One region of the Salinivibrio sp. AR640 genome, then DNA from elsewhere that is predicted to be linked to it. Evidence: riboswitches for the same ligand, from Rfam matches in the RefSeq annotation. Region 1 holds a riboswitch; the other holds the start of a gene.

Region 1 (4,428 bases):
AGAGTTCGCAATGATGATTGACTTAGACAAGCGTGAAAAGCTTGCGGTGGTCAATATCACCAAGGTAAAGCAAAGCCTGCAAGAGGAGGGGTTTTTTGTACAGCTGCCCCCACCTCCGGACGTAGCGCTGCAGGCTATTCGTAACAGAAACGAAAAACTGTAAAAGGAAGACTATGCGCAAAGGTATGATTTCAGCCTGTATGGCGGCTGCATTAATCGTTAGCCCAGTGATGGCCAAGCCAGGATTTGAACAATATGTGGCCTCATTAAAAGATGAAGCTCGTGAGGCAGGGATTAGCGATGCATTGCTCGAGCGAGCGTTTGACGGGATTGAATATCATGAACGTGCGGTAAGCTCAGATCGAAATCAACCTGAGCGGCGCCTTACTTTAGACGAGTATATTCCCCGTGCGGTACCAGACTGGAAAGTGGCGCAAGCGAAAAAGCTCTACAATCAGCATTATGACGCATTAAAAAAAGTGGGTGAACAATACCAGGTGCAACCACGTTTTATTGTTGCCCTGTGGGGCGTTGAAAGTAACTTTGGTAAGCTCCAAGGCAGTTATAATGTGATTGAGGCATTGTCGACATTGGCATTTGATGGCCGTCGAGAAGCTTTTTTCCGTAAAGAAACCATGGCAGCACTGACAATATTACAGCAAGGTCATATTGCCCCCGAAGACATGAAAGGATCATGGGCGGGAGCAATGGGGCAATCTCAGTTTATGCCCAGTTCGTTTATTAATTACGCTGTGGATGGCAACCAAGATGGTAAAAAGGATATTTGGCAAACGGAGGCCGATGTTTTTGCATCGACAGCGAATTATCTGAAACAAGCTGGTTGGGATGATACCTACACATGGGGTCGGCAAGTTCAAGTTCCAGAACAGCTTGATCGGTCTCTACTCGGTACCGGAGCAGACAAGGGCTTATTGTTAAGTGACTGGCAGACGAAAGGCGTAAGACGCATGAACGGCCAAGCGTTACCCAAGGTCGACATCAAAGCATGGCTCATTCAGCCTGATGATGAAAAGGGGAGAGCGTATTTGGTCTACAATAATTATCAAAGCTTATTGAAGTGGAACCGCTCGCATTACTTTGCTCTGGCGGTTAGTCATTTAGCCGATAGAATTAAATTTGATTGATACCCTATAACAAAAAAAGAGGCCTTGGCCTCTTTTTTCTTTTTCCTTGGTAAAAAGTTTATGCTTCTTGGCCAGGGATGAGGAAATCGTCGAGTGTTGCAGAACCACTTTCCGTCGCTTCGCGAATAACCTTAGGCATACGGCCTTGACCTGTCCATGTTTTATGTGAACCGTCATTATCAGTATATTGGTATTTAGCTGGACGTGCTGCGCGCTTTCCTGGTGTTTTCGCTTTAGTGCTGCCACCTAATAGCTTCATGAGCTCTTCTGGCTCAATGCCATCGGCCACTAACATTTCGCGGTATTTCTCTAGCTTTTCTAAACGCTCTTGTTCTTTTGCTTCTTCTTCGCGATCAATTTCTTTACGCTCTTCAACCACAGTATGTAGTTTCTCTAACGCTTCGTTTAGTTGCTCGGTTGACATCTCTTTGGCAAGAGCGCGTAAGCTACGCAGGTTGAGTAACGCTTTCATTGCATCAGACATTATTGGTTCCTGTTTAATTTATTTGTTAATAGAAGGATGATAGCAGTATAAATGAAATATACAATATTACATATATTAATACGCCACATTGTTCATTATTTGCAAGTTATTCGCAATCCTAGCGTATAGTTTTAGTGGCGTTTTGATTCTTGTGTCTAAAAAAATAGAATGCGCGTCGTTTATCATTGGCATGGAAAAGGAATAGAACGCCTGACAACGAGTCGATGATTTTTCAAACATAAATAGTTGCGATAGTGAGCACGATGTGTAGAATGCACTTCGCTTAACGTAGAGGTGCGTTGTTTATGAGTCATGCGCAAGAGGGTGATACCGATGAGGGCGCATAAAAGGAAACAATGCCGAAGCCAATCAGGTCATCACACCGATTGAGCTGGGGCTGTTACCGAATAGGAGCAGCACTGCCATAGTACTTAGAAACACACTATGGAGCGCTACTGTATGTAGGAGGCAAGTTGTTTGCCGTGTAATACCACGCCTTACCGTCTTCGTTTCTGCAGTAGATCTCCAACCACCTGGTTGATATTGAGATCATGAACTTAACAGACTTTTCTTCATCCGCTTTATCACTGCTTCCTCCGTTGCTGGCCTTGGGTCTCGCGATTGCAACTCGACGTGTCTTATTGTCGTTGGGTATGGGGATAATCCTTGGCACCGTATTACTGACGGATTTTTCACTTGTGCCCGCTAGTCAGTATTTACTGGACGTGATCACTGGCTTATTTATCGCTGATGGCGGTTTAAACAGCTGGAACTTGAGTATCCTCGCCTTTTTAATATTATTGGGCATGATTACCGCGTTATTATCCTTATCAGGGGGGACGCGCGCGTTTGCGAATTGGGCACAAAGCCGGATTAAGAGTAAACGTGGTGCGAAGTTACTGGCTGCTTTTCTTGGGGTATTCATCTTTGTTGATGATTACTTTAATAGCTTAGCGGTGGGGGCCGTTTCTCGCCCAGTCACGGATCGTTTTCATGTTTCACGGGCAAAACTTGCCTATATTCTCGACTCGACAGCGGCGCCTATGTGTGTGATTACACCGGCTTCCAGCTGGGGTGCCTATATCATTACCGTTATTGGCTCTATCTTGGTTGCGCATGGTGTTACCGATTACACCGCACTGGGTGCGTTTGTCATCATGATTCCGATGAACTTTTATGCCATTTTTGCGCTGCTGTTAGTGTTTGCCGTGGTCTGGTTTCAGCTTGATATTGGCCCCATGCGCCAATTTGAATACCAAGCAAAAAAAGGCAGCCGATTAGGTGATGAAAGCGAACATTGTGCTGATATTTGCGATGATTTAGGCATCGAAGAAAGTGAAAATGGCAGTGTAGCGGATCTGGTGGCTCCGATAGTCGTGCTAGTGATCGCCACGATTAGCGCCATGCTTTACACCGGTGCGCAATCTTTAGCCGCTGATCATCATGCATTCTCTATCCTGGGAGCGTTTGAGAATACCGACGTCGGCATGTCATTACTGTGGGGCGGACTGGCCGGCCTGTTTGTTGCGCTAGTGATGACGGTTAAACAAGGCATTGCTAAGCCCGATATTGCGAAGACGTTATGGGTCGGCGCTAAATCAATGTTTGGTGCGATTCTTATATTGCTATTTGCTTGGTCGATTGGCCATATCATTGGTGATTTACAAACGGGTAAATATTTATCCTCGTTAGTACAAGGTAACCTACCTGCTCAATTGTTACCTGTGGTTTTATTTTTATTGGCCGCAGTGATGGCATTCGCCACGGGCACGTCGTGGGGCACATTTGGTATTATGCTCCCGATTGCGGGGGATCTTGCGGCAGCGACGGATATTGCGCTGATGTTGCCGATGCTGTCTGCGGTATTAGCCGGTGCTGTATTTGGCGATCATTGTTCTCCTATCTCAGATACCACTATTTTATCCTCAACAGGGGCGCGCTGTGGGCATATTGACCACGTCGCCACGCAGCTACCTTATGCAATCGGGGGCGCAGTCGTTGCGACATTTGGCTTCTTAGTGCTTGGCTTTACCGCCTCTTTGTTATGGTCATTAGCCGCGTCGACGCTGGCGTTCATTCTTTTGTGCTCGGGGTTACTTTGGCTTAAAAAGCGGCCCTGTCAATTGAAAGGATAGTCCTTCAAGCCCCGCATAAACGGGGCTTTTCTTTTTCTGCGGGTTCGGTAGCATGCCGGTGTATTGAATGATGTTGGCCCTGAAGTAGGGCGTTACGTGTAGAGACAGTTATGGCCCAGTTATATTTTTACTATTCGGCAATGAATGCCGGTAAATCGACCACCTTGTTGCAATCTGCGTTCAATTATCAAGAGCGTGGGATGCAGCCTTTACTGTTCACCGCCGCGATCGATAATCGCTACGGGCAAGGTAAAATAAGTTCACGTATAGGCCTGGACGCGGATGCACATCTGTATGACAACCAAACGTCGTTGTTTGAGCATGTGGCGGCCATTTTATCTCAGGACAAAGTCGACTGTTTGTTAATTGACGAGAGCCAGTTTTTAACCAAGCAGCAAGTACTGGAACTGACCGATGTCGTGGATAAATTGCGGATCCCTGTCCTATGTTATGGTTTGCGTACCGATTTTCGTGGTGAATTGTTTGAAGGGTCACAGTACTTACTCGCGTGGGCTGACAAATTGGTGGAGCTTAAAACTGTGTGTCATTGTGGACGCAAAGCCAGTCGTGTCATTCGGCAAGACGCTGAAGGCAACGCGATTGCAGATGGCGATCAGGTTGTGATTGGGGGCAATGAACGTTATGTCTCTGTTTGTCGTCGCCA
Region 2 (4,428 bases), on a different contig from region 1:
GTAGTGTGATCATGGCGCTGGTGCTCGTCACCTTACTGAGCTTGTCATCCGTTTACCTCGCCAATCGCTATCTGCGTGATTCCTTATTAAGTTCGCAGCGTTTTACCTTGTATCAGCAACACCCATGGTGGCAGCAAAAACTGCACCGCGCGCAACAAGACCGTCACTTTCAAGCGAATTTGGCGCACTTATCTGACGTAGCACGCCACCAGCATTTGGATGATTTACTGCGTCAAGTCGCGCAACGCCCACGCTTTTCGGGCTATCAGCATGCGTATCAGGTTGCGTTACAAATTGGTGATCATCAACGCGCACGCGATATTCAACAAGAAGCGCGCTATTTATACCCGCAAGCAAGCAAAGTATGGACCACTCGCCATACCTTGCCCGATACCTTAACGCCTTAACGTAACGCGTTTTCTAACGCTTTCAGACACAGCGCCACATTCTCATGCCGTGCCCCGTAGCCCATTAAGCCAATGCGCCACGCTTTACCGGCGAGATCGCCCAAGCCGGCACCAATTTCGAGATTATAGGTCGTGAGCAGGTGCTGACGTACTGCCGCATCGTCCACGCCATCCGGAATAGTGACCGCGTTAAGCTGCGGCAAACGGTAAGGCTGATCAACCACAAAAGTGATACCGAGCTCATCCAGCCCTGCTTTGAGGTGTTGATGCATGTCTTGATGACGTTGCCATGCATGCTCAAGCCCTTCTTGATAGAGCCGCAATAAAGACTCATGCAAGGCATACAAACTATTGACCGGCGCGGTATGGTGATAGCTGCGTTTCCCTTCTCCGCTCCAATAACCAAGCACCAGGCTTTGATCGAGAAACCAACTTTGTACCTTGTGGGTTCGCGATTGCATTTTAGCCACAGCACGCGGTGAGAAGGTGACAGGCGATAAGCCAGGGACACATGACAAACATTTTTGGCTACCGGAATACACGGCATCGAGCTGCCACTCATCGACTTTCAATGGCACGCCACCGAGTGAAGTCACGGCGTCGACAATGGTTAAGCAACCATGCTCCCGCGCCAATCTCGCCAGTGTTTGCGCATCCGAACAAGCGCCGGTTGAGGTTTCAGCATGGACAAACGCAAGCGTGCTGGCATCCGGATGGGCTTTTAACGCAGCCTCAACTTTTTCTGGACTAACAGGCGCACCCCAGGCATCGTCGACCATCACTGCTGTCGCGCCGCAACGCTCGACATTTTCCCGCATACGATCGCCAAACACACCATTGCGACAGACAATCACTTTTTCACCCGGTTCAACTAAGTTGACAAAGCAAGCTTCCATCCCGGCACTGCCTGGCGCCGAAATCGCCAGGGTAAAAGGGTTGTCGGTTTGAAACGCATATTGAAGCAGTTGTTTGACTTCATCCATCATCGCGATAAACAAAGGGTCAAGGTGTCCGACAGTCGGACGGCTGAGTGCCTGTAGCACTGCAGGATAAATATCAGAGGGGCCCGGGCCCATTAACGTGCGAGCCACGGGCTGAAAAGATTGAATCTCGGAAATTGAACGTGCCATAACCTTTCCTTGTTGTTGGTACACACAGATGACCGTTATAGCATATTTTTTCGCCATATCCCTATTGCCTGGCATGTGAACTGTGTGATCGCTGGACAATTTTGCCAAGGCACTGATCGTGACCAAAAGGCTGTTGACACCCTGTCATCTCGCCCGTAATGTAAATGCTGTTCACGGGATAACCAACCCGGGACTGAACATGCAGAAGAGGTGCATTTCTCAGGCAGTTATCATGCGGAGCCCCACTCCAAGGTATGATAATCAGGGGAGACAATGCCGAGGTGGCGTAAGCTTGGGGGCGAAACGCTGCCGGCCTAGGAGGCTGAATCCTTCAGGCTGTCACTTGTCATCCCTACAGGAAGACAGGTGGAGCGCTTCTGGCAGTCCATGCCTGCCGTTTGCTCTTCCTTCTTTTTTGCGGTCCCTACCGCGGTCACGATGTGACTTCTGATGTTCCCCATAATAAATTGATTAAGACCCATTTGTATGATGAGAGGGGAAAAGGACGTGAACCCATTACCACCGATTTCGGTCGCTAAGTTTGGCGGGACGAGCGTTGGCACTATCGATGCCATGCAACAAAGCGCTGATGTGATCGAGCAACACCCACATACCCGCTTTGTGGTGATCAGTGCGTGCGCAGGCGTCACCAATCACTTGGTTGCACTGGCACAAGGGATCAACGACCCACAAGTCCGTCAAGACAAACTGGTTGCCATCACCGCTATCCATCAAGCGATATTAAACGCGCTTCCCGCTTGCCAGGACACGCAAACAGCAGTCGATGACTGGCACCAAACGATTGCCGACTATGCAAATACCGCAGCATCTGCTCCCAGTACAGCGTTAACGGATGCGTTGGTCGCTTGTGGTGAGCTCATCTCAACCTATATTTTTACTCACTTGCTCAATAGCCGAGGCATGGCCACGGTGAGGGCCGATGCGCGAGCGTTATTACGCACCGATAGTCACTTCGGCTGTGCCCAACCGGATCGACAACAAACCAAGATTCAGTGCCAGAACCAATTACTCCCCCGCTTAGCAACGCATTTAGTGGTCACGCAAGGGTTTATCGGTGCTGATGCGAACGGGCACACCACCACCTTAGGCCGCGGCGGCAGTGACTACAGTGCCGCGCTATTCGCCGAGGCGATCGGAGCAGAAAGTTTGGCCATCTGGACCGATGTCCCCGGGATTTATACCACCGATCCACGAGTGACTGATCGTGCTCGTCCGATTAGTGAAATTAGCTTTAGCGAAGCCTCGGAAATGGCTACCTTTGGTGCCAAGATCCTCCATCCATCGACGTTAGTGCCCGCGGTACGCCAGCATATCCCGGTATTTGTCGGCGCGGCGAGAGCCCCCGAACAAGGCGGTACCTGGATCCGTGAGCAAGCGCACTCAGCGCCGCTCTTTCGTGCCGTGGCCCTCAGGCGCAACCAGACCATGGTGACACTGACCAGCTTAAACATGTTTCATGCTTGTGGTTTTTTGGCCAAGGTGTTTGAGATCTTGGCGCGCTTTGAAATCTCAGTTGATTTAATCACGACCTCGGAGGTCAGTGTCTCTCTGACGCTGGATCAAACCCATACCCAGGGTGACGCACCGCAGCTGCCGGAGGCTGCCATCGCCGAGCTCACGCAGTTATGTCAGGTAGAGATCTGTGCGAATCTAGCGGTTGTTGCGCTGATCGGTAACGAGATGAATCACACACCGGGCGCGACAGCGCCGGTATTTAGTGCGCTTGCTCAATATAAACTGCGCATGATTTGCTATGGTGCCAGCAATCACAATGTCTGTGTGGTGGTCGACGATCACGACGCGACCCATGTCGTACAGCGGTTACACGCTGACTTATTTGAGTAAAAAAAGGCCAGCACATGTGATGTGCTGGTCTTTTTTCATTAGGCGTTTAAGTTTGGCCCGAGCCATTTTTCCGCGTCTTTGCTGCTCCACTCTTTGCGCGCCGCATAACTGTCACGTTGATCATCTTGAATCTTAGCCACCGCAAAGTAGCGTGATTCAGGATGTGAGAAGTACCACCCCGACACAGATGCGCCTGGCCACATGGCATAGCTTTCGGTGAGTGTCATGCCCGTATGCGCTTCTACCGAGAGCAACTGCCAAATTTTTCCTTTCTCGCTGTGCTCAGGGCAGGCAGCATAACCCGGAGCCGGCCGGATCCCTTGGTATTGCTCCCGGATCAAGGCGTCGTTATCGAGCGTCTCATTGGGCGCATAGCCCCACAATGAGATCCGAATTTGCTGGTGCAGGTATTCTGCAAAGGCTTCTGCTAATCGATCGGCGACCGCTTGGATCATGATCGCGTTGTAATCATCCCCTACAACTTTATAACTTTCCGCCAAGGCATACTCGCCAATGCCGCCTGTCACCGCAAACGCACCAATCCAATCAGGCTGACCACTGGTTTTCGGCGCGATAAAGTCCGACAAGCAATAATTGGCGCCGCGTGGCTTTTTGGTTTGCTGACGTAAATGGTTCAGTACCGTGCCCACCGTTTGCCGTGATGTGTCAGTATACACCTCTATATCGTCCTCTAGGCTGTTGGCAGGAAAGACACCACACACCCCTTTTGCGGCGATCAATCCTTCGTGCTCAAACCGGTCGAGCCAACCATTAGCGTCTTCATACAAACGGCGTGCTTCTTCACCCACCAGCTCGTGGTCTAAAATCGCTGGGAATTTGCCGCTCAGGGACCAGGTCATAAAGAAAGGGGTCCAATCGATATACTGACGTAATGTCGCTATCGAGACATCATCGTAAACATGGACGCCCGGCCTCGCCGGCTGGGGCGGCGTGTAATGGGCCCAATCGGTTTGCCATTTGTTTGCCCTTGCCGCGTCCAGGGTGACAGGCGGAGTGCGGGGTGT

Evidence for each region. A riboswitch is a leader RNA that binds a small molecule or an ion and turns the genes downstream of it on or off. The one in region 1 is predicted to bind lysine.
Region 2: linked by a shared signal. The riboswitch ahead of lysC (lysine-sensitive aspartokinase 3) and the one ahead of BZG75_RS00350 (Na+/H+ antiporter NhaC family protein) in region 1 are both predicted to bind lysine.

What each region holds. Positions count from the first base shown of each region.
Region 1 covers NZ_MUFD01000001.1:80,717-85,144, reverse strand. Annotated here, with positions in the region: gene BZG75_RS00365 (YcgL domain-containing protein) at 1-163, shown strand, start outside; gene BZG75_RS00360 (lytic murein transglycosylase) at 174-1,145, shown strand; gene BZG75_RS00355 (H-NS family histone-like protein) at 1,204-1,629, opposite strand; lysine riboswitch at 1,911-2,092, shown strand; gene BZG75_RS00350 (Na+/H+ antiporter NhaC family protein) at 2,181-3,764, shown strand; gene BZG75_RS00345 (thymidine kinase) at 3,875-4,428, shown strand, end outside.
Region 2 covers NZ_MUFD01000036.1:5,988-10,415, reverse strand. Annotated here, with positions in the region: gene BZG75_RS14100 (Wzy polymerase domain-containing protein) at 1-407, shown strand, start outside; gene BZG75_RS14095 (pyridoxal-phosphate-dependent aminotransferase family protein) at 404-1,537, opposite strand; lysine riboswitch at 1,735-1,922, shown strand; gene lysC (lysine-sensitive aspartokinase 3) at 2,027-3,403, shown strand; gene metH (methionine synthase) at 3,442-4,428, opposite strand, start outside.